Regions from separate parts of the Kribbella sancticallisti genome, predicted to be linked through region 2. Evidence: predicted binding sites of a transcription regulator. Region 2 holds the regulator's gene; each other region holds the start of a gene.
What was found. The regulator HrcA, encoded in region 2, represses chaperone genes, less so after heat shock. The targets are predictions, from matches to a motif close to TTGGCACTCGNNNNNNNCGAGTGCCAA.

Region 1 (5,837 bases), on a different contig from region 2:
GGTGGTCCAGCAGGACCCCGCTGTGCTCTACGGGCAATCATGAGTGTGCCAGGCATCAACCTGCTGAACGGGCAGTCATGAGTCTGCCGGGGATCGATCTGGTGGCCGCGCCGCGGGGTGCTTCGGATTTGGTGCTGCTGGCCCACGGCGGCGGCGTTGATTCCCTTGCCGCCGCCGGTGCCTGGCGGGCACCGATCCTACGGATGTGGCCCTTCGCGGTAGCTGCTCGCTCGGCAGCACCTGATGCCGCCGTCGGCCTGATGCGCTACCGCTACCGCGGCTGGAACGGCCCCGAGGCCCACCCCGCCCGCGACTTGGAAACAGTGCTGGATGGCCTGCCGTCGTCCATCCGCCGAGTGTTCCTCATCGGCCACTCGATGGGCGGCCGAGCAGTCGTTGCCGCCGGCAATCACCCGCTGGTCGCCGGCGTCCTGGGCCTAGCTCCATGGCTCCCCGCCGGCGAGCCTCTCGTCGCCCTCCGAGGCCCTGTCGTCTTCGCCCACGGCACCCTCGACCGCATCACCTCCCCAGCCTTGACCGCCGCCTACACCCACCGCCTCCGAGCCGCCGGCATCCCAGTCGCCCTCGTCACCGTCGATGCCGAGAAACACGCCATGCTCCACCGCCCCGCCGACTGGAACGACCTAGTCCGCCGCTTCGTCACCCTGGCCCTCGGCAATCCCGTCGACTTCCCCACCCCCACCACAGCCAACAAAACCGAACCCCTCCCACTGTGGAACCCCACCGGCGGCCCATCAGCCGGAGTACGCGACATAGCCACCGCCCGTCTCCGCCTCAGAGTCCTACACCCCAAAACCCTCGAACAGCTCTAGCTGTCAGCGGGGGATTAGTGGCGGGCTCCTGACTGGGTGCGGCAACAGACGCAGCACCTCGTCCGTCGGCAAGCCGGTCAGGAGCCCGCTCATGGGGTCGATCATATGTTCGAATGCCCTGTTGGCGCAACTCGGTGGCAGGAGTAGGCGACGGCGTCGCGGCCGATCCTCGTGACGATGAGGGTGGCGCTCGCCGAACCCTTGAGGGACAGCTTCTTGCGGAGGACTGCGGGGTCGAAGTCGACGCCGCGTTTCTTGATCTCGAGGGTGCCGATGCCCTCTTTGCGCACCCAAGAACGCAGGGCTTTCTCCTTGTAGGGCAGTTCTTCGACCACCTGGTAGGCGGATGCCAGCGGGGTCGGTACAAGGTCGTCTGAGGTCACATAGGCGATGCGTGGGTCCAGGAGCCAGCCGTCTACCGCTGCGGCGACCGCGGTGACCAAGCCGGCTCTTACGACGGCCCCGTCCGGTTCGTAGATGTACTGCCCGACTGGGCCGCTATCGGCCTCGGGTGCCGAGGTGACAGTGGCTCCACTCGGCAGCAGGGTCGCGCGGCGTGTAGTACCGGCGTAGAGCTTGCGGGACCACAGTGCGGCCTCCTTGACCTCACCGGCGTCGCTCACCCACTCCGCCTCGACCCCGTCCGGTACGGCCTCGTGCGGGATGCCCGGGGCGACCTTGACGCACGCAGTACCTGACAGCAGTTCGGTGATGAAGGACCACGGCGGGGAGTAGGCGTTGTGGTCGAACACCCGCTTGCCGTCCGCCCGTCGCGCCGGATCCGCGAACACCACCTCGTACTGCGTGACGTCCTGCGCCTCGGCGTCTCCGACCAGCACCTCCCCGGGGAGTCCCAGAGCCGCAAGGTTGGCCCGAGCCGCAGCAGCCGTGGCGGGATCCCGCTCGACCCCCGTGACCCGCAGTCCGGCCCGAGCCGAGCTGATCAGGTCGCCACCGATCCCGCAGCCCAGATCGACCACGGTGGTGCCGGGGAGCGTCTGAGCGATGCGGGTGGCTCTGTGCACGCCGACTGCTGTCCGAGTGGCCTGCTCAAGCCCGTCCGGGGTGAAGTACATCCGCGCGGCATCGGCCGCCCCGAACTTGGCCACAGCCCGGTGCCGCAGCGAAGCCTGCGTGACCGCGGCGGTCACCACCGCAGCGTCGTACCGGCGTCGGAGTTGCTCGACCAGCCTCAACTCGCCGCCGGGGGTGAACTCCGCACAGGCCTCAGCCAGTACTGCGGACCCGGGTGCGGTGAGCAGTGAGGTGATCGACGAGGGGTCCACCCGCCCAAGTCTGCCCGGCGAGCTACAGCGGGCTGGAGCAGGCCTTGCTCCAGGTGTTCGTCTTGGAGGAGAACAGCCGCCAGTTAATCGCCGAGCGGGTCTTGGGACCGTAGATGCCGTCTGCTGTGAGCTTGTGCCGCTTCTGGACGGCCTTGACCACTGCACGGGTGTTGCTGCCGTACACGCCGTCCACTGTGAGGCGGTAGCCGTAGCAGTAGTTCAGGTTGCGCTGCAGAGTCCGGATCGCGGTATCGGGGTCGCCCGAGCGCGCGGAGCCCCGGTTCGGGTTGTCGCCGTACATGAGGTTGCAGTTGGTACTGGTGCTTTGCCAGACCGACGGCATCGGCACGCCCCACCCGGTCCTGCCGACCGGTATCAGCCGAGCCGTCCGGCACTGGACCAGCGCGGCCGCCGCCTGTGCCTCAGCCTCCGCCTGCACCTCAGCCTCCGTCCGCACGTCGCTCGCCGCGGCATCCTCAGCCGGCTGCACCTGTACTGCGGGCGCACCGCCGCCCGGCGCGGGCGCCCCGCCCGAAGCCGGCTGGTCCTGCCCCTTCGCCGCCAGACCGGCGACCGCGATCGGGCTGAGCAGGATCACGACGATGACGGCGGTCTTGCGCGAAGTGAGCTTCGGCAAACTCCTCAGGGACGGGATGCGGAGGGCCATGGTGTCTCCTCGGGGCGGTCGATCCCGGGGCGGCCGGGATGCCTTCAGACAAGACGGTCGCACGCCCGCCTGCCTTTCGCCCAGAGCTCGGTGGCGGAAAGCAGCGGCGAGATCACTACGGGTGCGGACGTTCGCCGGGGGCGAGATTCTGGCACTCGAGTTGACCGAGTGCTAATCGCGGCCTAGATTCGGTGTTGGCACTCTCCACTGGAGGGTGCCAGCGGCCCGGCCTCTGATCCCCGCGACGGCAGAGGTGAACGGCCGCTCGCAGCACCCCAGAACACACCAAGAACTCGACCGTGGAGGTCAGCAAGTGTCGGTCACGATCAAGCCGCTCGAGGACCGCATCCTCGTTGCGCCGCTCGAAGCCGAGCAGACCACGAAGTCCGGCCTGGTCATCCCGGACACCGCCAAGGAGAAGCCGCAGGAGGGCGAGATCCTCGCCGTCGGCCCCGGCCGCATCGACGACAACGGCAACCGTGTCCCGCTGGACGTTAGCGTCGGCGACAAGGTCATCTACTCCAAGTACGGCGGCACCGAGGTCAAGTACGACGGCCAGGACTACCTGATCCTGGGCGCCCGCGACATCCTCGCAGTCGTCACCAAGTGACGATCGCTCGTTCGTCCTGACTGACACCGCTCCGGCGCCGGTACCTGGCTCCGGAGCGGAGTCGGTTCGGGCGGCCGCGAGCACCCACGCAGAAACTCAGAGAGGGACTAGTTTTCCATGCCGAAGATCCTCGAGTTCGACGAGAACGCGCGGCGCGCGCTGGAGCGCGGCGTCGACAAGCTCGCGAACACGGTGAAGGTGACGCTGGGGCCGAAGGGCCGCTACGTCGTGCTGGACAAGAAGTGGGGCGCACCGACCATCACCAACGACGGTGTCACCGTCGCCCGTGAGGTCGAGCTGGACGACCCGTTCGAGAACCTGGGTGCGCAGCTGACCAAGGAAGTTGCCACCAAGACCAACGACATCGCCGGTGACGGTACGACGACCGCGACCGTGCTGGCGCAGGCGCTGGTGCACGAGGGCCTGCGGGCCGTTGCGGCCGGCGTCAACCCGATGGGCCTGAAGAAGGGCATCGAGGCCGCCGTCGAGGCCGTCTCGGCGAAGCTGATCGAGACCGCCCGCCCGGTCGACGACAAGGGCGACATGGCCCACGTCGCCACCATCTCCGCCCGCGACGCCGAGATCGGCGCGCTGATCGCGGAGGCCTTCGACAAGGTCGGCAAGGACGGCGTCATCACCGTCGAGGAGTCGAACACCTTCGGCACCGAGCTGGACTTCACCGAGGGCATGCAGTTCGACAAGGGCTTCATCTCGCCCTACTTCATCACCGACGCCGAGGCCGGCGAAGCGGTGCTGGACGACCCGTACATCCTCATCCACCAGGGCAAGATCTCCGCGGTCGCGGACCTGCTGCCGCTGCTGGAGAAGGTCGTGCAGTCCGGCAAGGCGCTGCTGATCATCGCCGAGGACGTCGAGGGCGAGGCCCTGTCGACCCTGGTGGTCAACAAGATCCGCGGCAACTTCACCTCGGTCGCCGTCAAGGCGCCGGGCTTCGGCGACCGTCGCAAGGCGATGCTCGAGGACCTGGCCTCGCTGACCGGTGCGCAGGTCATCGCCCCCGAGGTCGGCCTCAAGCTGGACCAGGTCGGGCTCGAGGTGCTCGGCACCGCCCGCCGGATCGTGGTCAGCAAGGACAACACCACGGTCGTCGAGGGTGCCGGCAAGTCCGACGAGATCGACGCCCGGGTCAACCAGATCAAGGCCGAGATCGAGCGGACCGACTCCGACTGGGACCGCGAGAAGCTGCAGGAGCGGCTGGCCAAGCTGGCCGGTGGCGTCTGCGTGATCAAGGTCGGCGCGGCCACCGAGGTCGAGCTGAAGGAGAAGAAGCACCGCATCGAGGACGCCGTCTCGGCGACCCGTGCGGCGATCGAGGAGGGCATCGTCGCCGGTGGCGGCTCCGCTCTCGTCCACGCCGCCGCGGTGCTGGAGAACGGCCTGGACCTGGAGGGTGACGAGCTCGCCGGTGTCCGGATCGTCAGGAAGGCGATCGTCGAGCCGCTGCGCTGGATCGCCGAGAACGGCGGCTACGAGGGCTACGTCGTCACCGCCAAGGTGGCCGAGCTCGAGGTCGGCAGCGGCTTCAACGCCGCCACCGGCGAGTACGGCGACCTGCTCGCGCAGGGCGTCCTCGACCCGGTCAAGGTGACGCGCTCCGCGCTGGCGAACGCCGGCTCGATCGCGGCCCTGCTCCTCACCACGGAGACCCTGGTCGTCGACAAGCCCGAGGAAGAGGAGCCCGCCGCGGCCGGTCACGGCCACGGTCACGGCCACTGATCTCCTCGCTCTTCGCACCACCAACCGCCCGGCCGGTCTTCGGACCAGCCGGGCGGTTTCTCGTCCCACCCGGGTGCGGCCTGAGGGTGGCCGCGGTACCGATCACTGTTCGTAGTGAAAAAAGCTCCGAGATCACCTATTGCCACTAGGCAACGAGGGTTGAGCGCCGTACTATCTTGCAGGCTGACCGGTCCGCAACGAGGGGGGCGAGGGGTGACCGAGGTCCATGTACCGCACACCCATGATCGGGTCGAGCTCCGTGACCTCGCCGCTTCGGCGGCGGCCGGTGACGGCGTAGCTCTGAACGACCTGCTCACCAGGGTGCGGGCCGTCGCCCACCGCTACGTGCGCTCGAGGCTGTGGACTTACCCGGGCGGCGCCGACATGGTCGACGACGTCTCGCAGGAAGTCTGTGTCGCCGTCTTCGGGGCGCTGAACCGCTACCGGGACGAGGGAAGGCCGTTCGAGGCCTTCGTGTACGGCATCGCGGCGCGTAAAGTCGCCGATGCGCAGCGCGCGTTCGCGGTCGCGGACTTGTCGACACCGGATCTTCCGGACGGGGCGGACGAGTCGCCGACGCCGGAGGAGCACGCGGTCAGACATTCAGAGGTCCAGCACATCATGGGACTGCTGGACAGATTGCCGGAGAAGTTGCGGGAGATCCTGCGGCTCCGGGTGGTAGCGGGGATGTCAGCCGAGGAGAC
Region 2 (5,837 bases):
TGCGGGAGAACGACTTCGAGGTCGTGGTCTCCGAGACGACCGAGAGCTACCTCGACCTGGACGGTACGGACCTGGTGCTGCAGTGCATCAGCATGGGTAAGATCACCAACGAGCAGGCCAAGGGCCTGGAGGCCGCGGTCCGCGCCGGGACCGGGCTGGCCGGCTGGCACGGCGGCATCGTCGACTCGTTCCGCAGCAACGCCGACTACAGCTTCATGACCGGCGGACAGTTCGTCTCGCACCCCGGCGGTTTCGTCGACCACCGGATCGAGGTCGTCGCCGACCACCCGATCGTCGAGGGCATCACCCACTTCGACCTGCACACCGAGCAGTACTACGTGCACGCCGACCCGACCAACAACGTGCTCGCGACGACCACGTTCCGGGCTCACCCGGACTTCCCGTGGATCGAGGGCGCGACGATGCCGGCGGTCTGGACCCGCACCTGGGGCGACGGCAAGATCTTCGTCTGTACTCCGGGCCACAGCCTCGCCGACCTGGACGTCCCCGAGGTCCGCACCATCATCGAGCGGGGGCTGCTGTGGGCGACCAAGTGACCAACGACCAAGTCACCAACGACCAGGTGACGAAGATCGGCATCGTCGGCACCGGCGTCATCAGCGGCACCTACCTGGAACACCTCGGCAAGCTCCCCGGCGTCAACGTGGTCGCCGTCGCGGACCTCGACATCAGCCGGGCCCAGGCGATCGCCGACCAGCACCAGGGGATCCGCGCGCTGTCCTCCGACGACTTGCTGGCCGATCCCGAGGTCGACATCGTCCTCAACCTGACCATCCCGGCAGCGCACGCCCCGGTCCACCAGGCCGCGCTGCAGGCCGGCAAGCACGTGTACGGCGAGAAGCCGCTCGCCGTCGATCGCGCCGAGGCGGAACCGCTCCTGAAACTCGCGGCCGCCAACAACCTGCGGATCGGCTGCGCTCCCGACACCGTGCTCGGCACCGGAACCCAGACCGCACGAGTCGCCCTGGACCGCGGCGACATCGGCGTACCGACTGCTGCGATGGCTGCCTTCGTCACTCCCGGGCACGAGTTGTGGCACCCGGCTCCGGAGTTCTACTACCAGCCCGGAGGCGGCCCACTCCTCGACATGGGCCCGTACTACGTGACGAGCCTGGTGACCCTCCTGGGACCCGTACGCCGAGTCACCGGGCGAGCGGGTCGCTCCCAGGACCAGCGGAAGATCCACTCCGGCCCACGAGCGGGCGAGACCTTCCCGGTCGAGGTCCCCACTCACGTGACCGGAGTGCTCGAGCATGAGTCGGGTGCACTGACGACTGTGCTGATGAGCTTCGACGTCTGGGCGGGCCGGCTCCCGCGGATCGAGATCTACGGCACCGAGGGCAGCCTGTCCGTCCCGGATCCGAACAACTTCGACGGCAAGGTGGAGATCGCCACCGCGACCAACCGCGACTGGACGGAACTCCCGGTAGCCGGTGGGTACGCCGGAGCGGGCCGCGGCGTGGGTGTCGCCGACATGGCTCGCGCGATCCGTACCGGAGAACCGCACCGCGCCGACGGAGCGCTCGCGTACCACGTGCTCGACGTACTGGAGTCCCTGCTCGAAGCGGCGGCTCATGACCAGCCGGTGGACGTGGCGAGCACGGTAGACCGCCCGGCCGCCGTACCGTTGGGGGCGTCGCCCGAACTCCCCTGACCGGGGCGGTGCGGTGGGGCCGGAATCGACGCTGAGAGCCGTACCACGCCGTTACGCGTCGGTAGGTCCTACCCAGGCTCGGTAGACTGGCACTCGAAACTCGGGAGTGCCAACCCGTCGACGTGGGAGAGAGGGTGGTGTGCGTGCTGGACGAACGCAAACTGGACGTGCTCCGGGCCATCGTCGAGGACTACGTCGCGACCCATGAGCCGGTGGGCTCGAAGACGCTGGTCGACCGGCACAACCTGGGCGTCTCCCCGGCGACGGTGCGCAACGACATGGCCGCGCTGGAGGAGGAGGGGTACATCACCCAGCCGCACACCAGCGCGGGCCGGATCCCGACCGACGCGGGGTACCGGCTGTTCGTTGACAAACTGAGCACGGTGAAGACGCTGTCACCGGCCGAGAAGAAGGCGATCTCCTCCTTCCTGGCCGGCGCGGTCGACCTGGACGACGTCGTACGGCGTACCGTCCGGCTGCTCGCGCAGATCACCCGGCAGGTCGCGATCGTGCAGTACCCGACGCTGACCAGGTCGAGCGTGCGGCACGTCGAGGTGGTCACGATGACGCCGCGGCGGCTGCTGCTGGTCCTGATCACCAGCGCGGGCCGGGTCGAGCAGCGGATCGTGGAGACCCACAACGACGTCGACGAGCACCTGATCGCCGACCTGCGGTCCCGGCTGAACACCGCGCTCACCGGGCAGCGGCTGACCGACGCGGCGACCGCGCTGGCCAGCGTCACCGAGACCTTCGCGCCGTCCGACCGGCCGCTGGTGGCCGCGATCGTGACGACGCTGCTGGAGGCTTTCACCGACGAGGGCGAGCAGCGGATCGCGGTCGGCGGCGCCGCCAACCTGACCCGCTACGGCGACGACTTCGAGCGCAACGTGAAGCCGGTGCTGGAGGCGCTCGAGGAGCACGTGATCCTGCTCAAACTGCTCGGCGAGGCGACGCATCCGCAGACCCTGACGGTCCGGATCGGGCACGAGAACCCGTACGAGGGACTGGCCACCACCTCGGTGGTCGCGACCGGGTACGGGTCGAAGTCGGAGGCGCTGGCCACCCTCGGCATCGTCGGCCCGACCCACATGGACTATCCGAGCACGATGGGCGCGGTCCGCGCCGTCGCGCGTTACGTCAGCCAGATCCTGGCCGACTCATGACGACTACCACCGACATTTGGTCTGGAGTATGAGCACCGATTACTACGCCGTCCTGGGCGTCAGCCGAGACGCCTCACCGGACGAGATCAAGAAGGCCTACCGCAAGCTCGCCCGCCAGTACCACCCCGACGTCAACGACTCCGAGGACGCGCACCACAAGTTCCAGGAGATCGGCCGCGCGTTCCAGGTACTGAGCGACCCGCAGAAGCGGCAGATGCACGATCTCGGCGGCGACCCCTTCGCCACCGCCCCCGGCGGCGCGGGCGCGGGCTTCGGCCAGGCGTTCACGTTCACCGACATCATGGACGCCTTCTTCGGTCAGACCGGCGGCGCCACCCGCGGGCCGCGGCCCCGGACCCGGCGCGGCCAGGACGCCCTGATCCCGCTGCGGATCGACCTCGCCGAGGCGGCCTTCGGGACCACCCGCGAGCTGAAGGTCGACACCGCGGTGGTCTGCCCGACCTGTACCGGATCGGGCGCGGCGGCCGGCTCCGAGCCGGTCACCTGCGAGATCTGCCACGGTCGCGGCGAGGTCACCCACACCCAGCGGTCGTTCCTCGGTGAGGTCCGGACGATGCGGCCGTGCCCGAACTGCCGCGGCTTCGGCACCACCATCCCGAACCCGTGCGTCGAGTGCGCCGGCGACGGCCGGGTCCGCTCCCGCCGCACCGTCACCGTCAAGATCCCCGGCGGCGTCGACAGCGGCACCCGGGTGCAGTTGTCCGGCCAGGGCGAGGTCGGCCCCGGCGGCGGCCCGGCCGGCGACCTGTACGTCGAGATCGAGGTCGAGCCGCACGAGATCTTCACCCGCAGCGGCGACGACCTGCACTGCACGGTGACGCTGCCGATGACGGCGGCCGCGCTCGGTACCACGATCGACCTGCCGACCCTCGAGGGCGAGACCACGCCGCTGGAGATCCGGCCGGGCACGCAGTCCGGTACGGCGATGACGCTCACCGCGCGGGGTGTGCCGCGGCTGCGGCACGCGGGTCGCGGTGACCTGATCGTGCAGGTGATCGTCGAGACCCCGACCAAGCTCGACGACTCCCAGTCCGCACTGCTGCGGCAACTCGCCGCGGCGCGTGGCGAGGAGCGTCCGCAGGGCCAGGTCCAGGCGGCGCACAAGGGTGTGTTCGGGCGCTTGCGCGACGCCTTCGGTGCGCATTGAGAACGACCTAGGCTGCCGGGCGATGGGACTCGCGGTCTTTCACCTGCCTGACCTCGACGGGCCGGAACTGGTGCTCGACGGCGCCGAGGGACGCCACGCCGCCGTCGTCCGCCGGATCGGTCCGGGCGAGCGGATCCGCCTGACCGACGGGCGCGGGTCCTTCGCCGAAGGCCCGGTCACGGCTGCTTCGAAGGCGGGACTGACGGTCGCGGTCGACCACCGCGGGCAGGTCGATCAGCCGAGCCCGCGGCTGATCGTCGTGCAGGCGTTGCCGAAGGGGGAGCGGGCCGAACTCGCGGTCGAGATGCTGACCGAGGTCGGTGTCGACCTGGTGGTCCCGTGGAACGCGGAGCGAAGCCAGTTCCGCGCCAACCCGGAGCGGGTGGCGAAGACGCTGACGAAGTGGCAGGCCTGGGCCTTCGAGGCCAGCAAGCAGTCGCGCCGGTCCTGGTTCTGCGAGGTCGCGCCGATCGCCTCGACCGCTGAGGTGAGCAAGCTCCTCGCGGATGCCGCCCTCGCCGTCGTCCTGCACGAGGAGGCGACGGTCCCGCTCGCCTCCCTCACCGTGCCGGCCGAGGGCGACGTGGTGATCGTCGTCGGCCCCGAAGGCGGCATCGCCCCCGCCGAACTGGACGCCTTCACCGCCGAACCAGTCCGACTCGGCGACACCGTCCTCCGCACCTCAACCGCCGGCGTCGCCGCAGCCGCAGTACTCCTGGGCCGCTCGCGCTGGTCCTAGCGCGCCTTCACTTCACGTAGATGACCTTGGAGTCCGTGTTGGTGGCGCTGCCGTCCTCGCCGGAGGACAGGTAGGCCTCGAGCTGCCACTGGCCCGGACCGAGGTCGGCAGTGAAGGCGTATTGCGAGAACTTCTGGCCTTCCGCGGTCGATGTGTAGCCCTTGACGACCTGCTTGGTCTTCAGGTTCGTCGCCTTCCAGTCCACCTGGGCCTCGAAGGCCGCGGCCTGGCCACTGACCTTGACCGGGGATCTGAGGACCTGCTCGTTGGCGGGCGAGTTGATCCACACCAGCGCCTGGACGTCGAGGGCCTGGGCTCGGCTGAAGGGGTCGCGGGTGCTGGTCTGGCCGAACAGGGTGGCCCCGGATCGGCCCTGCTCCGTCACCAGGACCTTCTGGCCGGAGTCGCCGAGCACGCCCTGCACGGTGTAGACGAGTTGCTGGATCGCCATCGCCGCGGTGCCGGAGTCGAGCCGATTCTTCGGCAGGGCCTTGAAGTCCACGGTCACTACGCCGTCGGCACGGGTCACCGAACTGACCGCGGCACCCTGCCACAAGGTGTAGTAGTCGGGGTCGTCGGCGCGGCCGCTGGTGAGTAGCCGGACCGCCTCGAGGGTGGGGCTGCCGGAGATTCTGCTGTAGGTGCGGAACAGGCGGATGCCGGCGCCGGTCTCGTTGCCGACCGTCTTGCCGACCCAGTAGACCGGGACGGCTTTGTCCTTCACCGTCGGCTCCGGGATCGCGCGGGTCTTGGGCGCGGAGGCGCTCGAAGTACTCGACGCGCTCGGGGCCACGCTCGGGGCCGTCTTCGCCGTGGGGGGCGCGGTGCTGGCCTTCGCGCTCGGCTGCGGGGTCGCACTGGCGGTGTCGGCCGGGCCGGCCACGATGGGCTCGTCGGCGTTCTTGGTGGTGTCGTTGAGCATGGCGAACGCCCCGATGGCGGCGGCGGTGCCGATCGCGGCGGCGCCGGCCGTCAGCACCCACGGGCGGCGGGAGACCGGGCGGCGCTGGTCGCGGACCCGGGCCTGGATCTCGTGCAGCCCGCCGGCCGACTCGATCTTGTCGGCCTCGTCGGCCAGGGCACGACGGATCA
Region 3 (5,837 bases), on a different contig from region 2:
GGATGCAGTTCCCGCAGCAGGCCCAGGTACTGCCAGTGGGTGGTCGCGTCCCGCCCGGTGAGGATTCCGGCGGCCGCCAGGGCGAACGTGCCGGTGCAGATGGCGACCAGCCGGGCGCCGCGGTCGGCGCTCAGCCGGAGCGCGTCCGTGTACTCAGCCGGCAGCGGGATCTCCGGGTCGTCGAATCCCGGGACGACCACGATGTCGGCGTCCGCCAGCGCCGCCAGTGGGTGGGTGGCGGTGATCCCGGCGGCCAGGCCGGTCGTCTCGGAACAGACGATGACCCGGTAGCCACCCGCGCTGCCCAGGATGTGTGCGGGAATGCTGAAGTCGAGGGCGATCACCCCGGGCATCACCAGGATCGCCACCGTGAGTTCCGCGCTGGGCTGGGGCAAGGGCTCTCCTCGAGTCCGCAGGCACGACCACCCGCTCGGCCGAGTTTATCGGCCGGGGGGCTGGCACGAACCGCGCACACTTTGGCACCGCCACGGCTGGTGGGGGCCCTGAACGGCTCCTACCTTCGTCGCATGACTATCGAGCAGATTTCACAGGTGGAGAGCTTCGGGGTCCCGTGGGAGGAGTCGTACGGGTACGTGCAGGCGGTCCGGCGCGGGGACACGATCTATCTCTCCGGTCAGTTGGCGAACCGGGGGAGCGAACTGGTCGCGCCGGCACCGGTCGACGAGAACGGCGTCGCGACGGATTTCTCGGCCATGGGCGAGCAGATGCGCCAGACCTATGTCAACGCCGGGGAACTGCTTCGGCGCTTCGGTGCCTCCCTCGACGACGTGGTCGAGGAAGTGATCTACGTTCTCGACATTCCGGCGGCCTTCGAGGTGGCTGGACCGGTCCGCAAGGCTGCCTACGGTCGTGAAGACCCGCAGGTCGCCAGCACCCTCGTCGGCATCACCCGGCTGGCCTTCCCGGAACAGCTCGTCGAGATCAAGTTCGTCGCTCGGGTCTAGCGGGAGAGCGACTTGCCGACCAGCACCCACTGCGGCGAAGTACGGCTGATCTCCTTGAAGCCGGCGTCCAGATAGACCGACAGCGGGCCGCGGTAGAGGTCGGCCGAGGGGACCTTGCCCGCGGCGGCGACGTCCACCGCGCAGGCCTCCAGGCGGGTGACGCCCTGGGTGCGGGCGAAGTCGATCGCGCCAAGCAGCAGCTCCCCGGCGACCCCCTGGCGCCGATGACCGACCGGTACTACGAAGCAGGTGACCACCCAGGCGTCGGGATCACCGCCACGCCAGTTCGGGGAGGCGACCACCCGGGGGTAGTCCGAGCGGGGAGCCACCGCGCACCAGCCGACCGCAGTACCGGCTTCGTCGGTGGCCAGGACGCCGGGCGGGAGGTCGGAGCGGACCTGGGAGCGCAAGGACGCGCGGTGGGAGGCGGGGGAGCTATCGGACCACTGCTTGCCGCGGAGGCGGAAGTACTGGCAGAAGCAGCGGGAGGGATCGCCGCGCTCGCCCATCACCGCCCTGACCTCGTCCCACCGGTCGGCCGTGGCCGGGCGCACTTCCAGAGCCATCGCAGCACAGTACTGCGGGCTGGGCCCGGCTTGCACTCGCTTGGGTCGAGTGCTAATACTTGGTTAGCACTCACCGGGCGAGAGTGATAATTGCTCCCGCCCGGAAGTGTGACCATAGACGGCCTCGATGAGGTACCGGAGGCGTGGCGGGACGTGACCGCCGCACCGAAAGTACCGTCCGTCGCGGGCATCCGGCCGGCTGAACCAAAAACTCGACGCGGGAGGACTCGCGGAGAATGCCCAAGCTGATTTCTTTTAATGAAGAGGCGCGCCGCGGCCTCGAGCGGGGTATGAACACCCTCGCCGACGCCGTGAAGGTGACGCTCGGCCCCAAGGGCCGCAACGTCGTGCTGGAGAAGAAGTGGGGCGCCCCCACGATCACCAACGACGGTGTCTCCATCGCCAAGGAGATCGAGCTCGAGGACCCGTACGAGAAGATCGGGGCCGAGCTCGTCAAGGAAGTTGCCAAGAAGACGGATGACGTCGCCGGCGACGGCACCACCACGGCGACCGTGCTGGCCCAGGCGCTGGTGCGCGAGGGTCTGCGCAACGTCGCCGCGGGCGCCAACCCGATGGGCCTGAAGAAGGGCATCGAGAAGGCGGTCGAGGCCGTCAGCGAGCAGCTGCTGGCCCAGGCGAAGGACGTCGAGACCCGGGAGCAGATCGCTTCCACCGCCTCGATCTCCGCCGCTGACACCCAGGTCGGCCAGATCATCGCCGAGGCGATGGACAAGGTCGGCAAGGAAGGTGTCATCACCGTCGAGGAGAGCAACACCTTCGGTCTCGAGCTCGAGCTCACCGAGGGCATGCGCTTCGACAAGGGCTACATCTCGCCGTACTTCGTGACCGACACCGAGCGGATGGAAGCGGTCCTCGAAGACCCGTACATCCTCGTGGTGAACAGCAAGATCTCGAGCATCAAGGACCTCGTCCCGGTGCTGGAGAAGGTCATGCAGACCGGCAAGCCGCTGGCCATCATCGCCGAGGACCTCGAGGGTGAGGCGCTGGCGACCCTGGTCGTGAACAAGATCAAGGGCACCTTCAAGACCGTCGCCGTCAAGGCGCCGGGCTTCGGTGACCGCCGCAAGGCCATGCTCGTCGACATCGCCGTCCTGACCGGCGGTGAGGTCATCTCCGAGGAGGTCGGCCTCAAGCTCGACACGGTGGACCTGGAGCTGCTCGGCCAGGCCCGCAAGATCGTCGTCACCAAGGACGAGACGACCATCGTCGAGGGTTCGGGCGACGCCGACCAGATCTCCGGCCGGGTGAACCAGATCCGCGCCGAGATCGAGAAGTCGGACTCCGACTACGACCGCGAGAAGCTGCAGGAGCGGCTGGCCAAGCTGGCCGGTGGCGTTGCGGTGATCAAGGTCGGCGCGGCCACCGAGGTCGAGCTGAAGGAGCGCAAGCACCGCATCGAGGACGCCGTTCGCAACGCGAAGGCGGCCGTCGAGGAGGGTATCGTCGCCGGCGGCGGCGTGGCCCTGCTGCAGGCCAGCGTGGTGGCGTTCGAGAAGCTGGAGCTCGAGGGTGACGAGGCCACCGGTGCCGCCATCGTGCGGTCCGCGGTCGAGGCGCCGTTGAAGCAGATCGCCGTGAACGCCGGCCTCGAGGGTGGCGTCGTGGTGGAGAAGGTCCGCAACCTCGAGCCGGGCTGGGGCCTCAACGCCGCCACCGGCGAGTACGTCGACCTGATCGCCACCGGCATCATCGACCCCGCCAAGGTGACCCGGTCGGCGCTGCAGAACGCGGCTTCGATCGCGGCGCTGTTCCTCACCACCGAGGCAGTCATCGCCGACAAGCCGGAGAAGGCCTCGGCCGCTCCGGGTGGCGCGCCCGACATGGGCGGCATGGACTTCTGATCTCGTAGAAGTTCCCAGCAAGACACGAAGCGGTCCCGGGCTCAGGCCCGGGACCGCTTTCTTGTGCCCTGCTGGTTTCTTCTGCCCTGTTAGCCGACCATGCGGTCGGCGCCCTCGGCCGCGCGGAGCAGCCGGAGTTGGCCGATCTCGGCGGCGTTCTTCATCAGTTCGGCGTTCACCCAGCCGTACAGGTCCGCCATCGACCGCCCGGTCTCCGGCGGCCAGGGGAAGGCGGCCGGCAGGGCGAGCACGCTGTCGTCGGCGTCGTCCAGCAGGTGCGCCCAGTCGTCGTGCAGCGCGCGCATCCAGCCGAGGGTCCGGGCGAGGTCGCCAGGCCACCGAACCGCGGCGCGCTCCGGTGGCACGAAGCCGCGGGCATGGGCGATGGCCACGGACCACCACCAGCCGATGTGCCAGCTGAGCCAGCCGATCGTCGGGACCGGGATCGGATCCAGCGCCTGGTCGGACCAGTCGGCCCGCCAGCCGCCGGCGCTGTCCACCCGGACGGTCCAGCACAGCTCGGCCGGCTCCCAGAGCAGATCCTCCGGCGTCAGCCGTTCCAGGTGGTACTCGAACAGTGACCAGGTCAGCTCGAACTGCCCGCGCAAGACATCCCTGACGTCTGCCAAGACCCGCCCTCTCGTGATGCCGTATTCGAACTCGTGAGCACGAATTCTGTCAGCCCGGATAATCGGTGGACGGTGACCCCGGCCGCGCCCTACTGTCTGCGGCAGCGAGAACGACCTCGAGTGGAAGGAGCGACCGATGCGTACTCAACTCTGCATGCCGGCGCGCCCGACCCGCTCGCACAGCTCGCACTGAGCGGAGTCGCCGCGCCTCCTTCTGGAGGATTCGTGAAGATCCGCACCACCGTCGAGGCAGACCTCGACACCATCCACACCCTGATCGCCGAGCAGTCGCTCAACACCGTCACCCGGGAACGCTACGACGAGTATCTGGCGTCCGGCGCGTACCGTCACGAGTGGTCCTGGGTCGTCGAAGAGGACGGCCGGATCATCGCCCTCGCGATCTGGTGGGGGATGGAGCAGTTCGACCACCCGTTCAGCATCGACGGCCTGTACTGCGTACCGGGCGCCGACCGCGTCGCCGTCTGGACCGAGTTGATCCGGCACGCGCTCGGGAACATCCCGGCCGAGGCGGAACAGCCGGAGTACCACATCTTCGTGCCGAACGGCTGGCGTGATCAGCCGGACGTCGTCGCGGAACTCGAGCCCAGGTTGCAGGCTGCCGCCGCGGCCGGATTGTCCGAGGTGACCGAGCGGCTGCGCTACGAGTGGCTCCCGGAGTACGGGCTGTCGGCGCGGTCGACCCGGCTGCGGTTCGAGCCGGCCGATGACGACGCGTTCCTCGACGTGTTCTGCCGGGTGATCGAGGGCAGCCTCGACGCGTCGACGCGACGGGCCGTCGCCCGGGTCGGCGTGGAGGGCTCGGCCAAGGAGGACCTGGAGGTCTACCAGTCCATGCCGGGCGAACGGTCCTGGTGGCGACTCGCGTTCAACCCGGCCGGCGAGTTGGTCGGGTTCGCGCTGCCCTCGGCGAACAACGGCGGTCCGGTGGTTGGGTATCTCGGCGTACTGGCTGAGCATCGCGGCAACGGCTACAGCGACGATCTGCTCGCCGAGATCACCCACATCCTGGTGGAGGCCGGCGCCGAACGGATCAGAGCCGACACCGATCTGACGAACAAGCCGATGGCGGCGAGCTTCGAACGGCTCGGGTACCGCAACCACGCCGTACGGATGGTCGCTGGCTACCCGGTCGGCTGATCGGAGTCTGCCCCTGGAGCAAAGGGAAAACAGCCGGGCTCCAGGGGCAGACGACGGCTGGTACGGCCCCTATGCTTCCCTGACATGTCAAGGATTAGTGATGCGTGACGTCGCGCTGATCCTGCATGTCGCCGCGGGTGCCGTCGGGGTCCTGTTCGGGCCCTTGGCCATCGTCTTCACGCTGCGGCGGCGCCGGCTGAACTGGGCCGGCGAGACCTTCCACTGGGCGGTGGCGCTGGTCTGCCTGACCGCGCTGGTGATGGTGCCCTACGACTGGGCTGGGCTCTGGGTGTTCTGGCCGATCTCGATCGCGTCGTACTTGTTCGTGTACTTCGGCCAGCGAGCCGCGGAGTCACCCGGTGGACTCTGGTACCGGGGCGTCCTCCGCGGCTACGGCGGCGGCTGGATCGCCTTGTGGACGGCGATTCTGGTGGTCAGTGCTCCCGACCAGCCGTGGACCTGGGCGATTCCGATCGTGGTCGGCTCGGCGGTGATCGAGGTGCTCTGCTTCCGCCCGTCGGCGGCATGGACCCGGAACTCTCAGGCCTGACGCAACGGGCCGAAGAAGGTCCGGAGGTCGCCGGTGAGCAGGTCCGGCACCTCCATCGCGGCGAAGTGCCCGCCGCGCTCGTACTCGTTCCAGTGCTCGATCCTGCC

Region 1: the regulator HrcA is predicted to act here: its motif matches at 2,935-2,961, upstream of groES (co-chaperone GroES).
Region 3: the regulator HrcA is predicted to act here: its motif matches at 1,561-1,587, upstream of groL (chaperonin GroEL).

The regions. Positions count from the first base shown of each region.
Region 1 is NZ_BAAAOS010000056.1:323,887-329,723, forward strand. Features, by position in the region: gene ABD255_RS36405 (GNAT family N-acetyltransferase) at 1-43, shown strand, start outside; gene ABD255_RS36410 (dienelactone hydrolase family protein) at 78-833, shown strand; gene ABD255_RS36415 (class I SAM-dependent methyltransferase) at 935-2,119, opposite strand; gene ABD255_RS36420 (peptidoglycan-binding domain-containing protein) at 2,142-2,786, opposite strand; gene groES (co-chaperone GroES) at 3,100-3,396, shown strand; gene groL (chaperonin GroEL) at 3,514-5,133, shown strand; gene shbA (RNA polymerase sigma factor ShbA) at 5,347-5,837, shown strand, end outside.
Region 2 is NZ_BAAAOS010000048.1:97,079-102,915, reverse strand. Features, by position in the region: gene ABD255_RS29860 (ThuA domain-containing protein) at 1-557, shown strand, start outside; gene ABD255_RS29855 (Gfo/Idh/MocA family protein) at 554-1,675, shown strand; gene hrcA (heat-inducible transcriptional repressor HrcA) at 1,819-2,838, shown strand; gene dnaJ (molecular chaperone DnaJ) at 2,867-4,006, shown strand; gene ABD255_RS29840 (16S rRNA (uracil(1498)-N(3))-methyltransferase) at 4,029-4,745, shown strand; gene ABD255_RS29835 (Gmad2 immunoglobulin-like domain-containing protein) at 4,753-5,837, opposite strand, start outside.
Region 3 is NZ_BAAAOS010000056.1:370,931-376,767, forward strand. Features, by position in the region: gene ABD255_RS36615 (GlxA family transcriptional regulator) at 1-395, opposite strand, end outside; gene ABD255_RS36620 (Rid family hydrolase) at 528-965, shown strand; gene ABD255_RS36625 (GNAT family N-acetyltransferase) at 962-1,531, opposite strand; gene groL (chaperonin GroEL) at 1,768-3,393, shown strand; gene ABD255_RS36635 (DinB family protein) at 3,483-4,022, opposite strand; gene ABD255_RS36640 (GNAT family N-acetyltransferase) at 4,248-5,180, shown strand; gene ABD255_RS36645 (hypothetical protein) at 5,281-5,730, shown strand; gene ABD255_RS36650 (epoxide hydrolase family protein) at 5,721-5,837, opposite strand, start outside.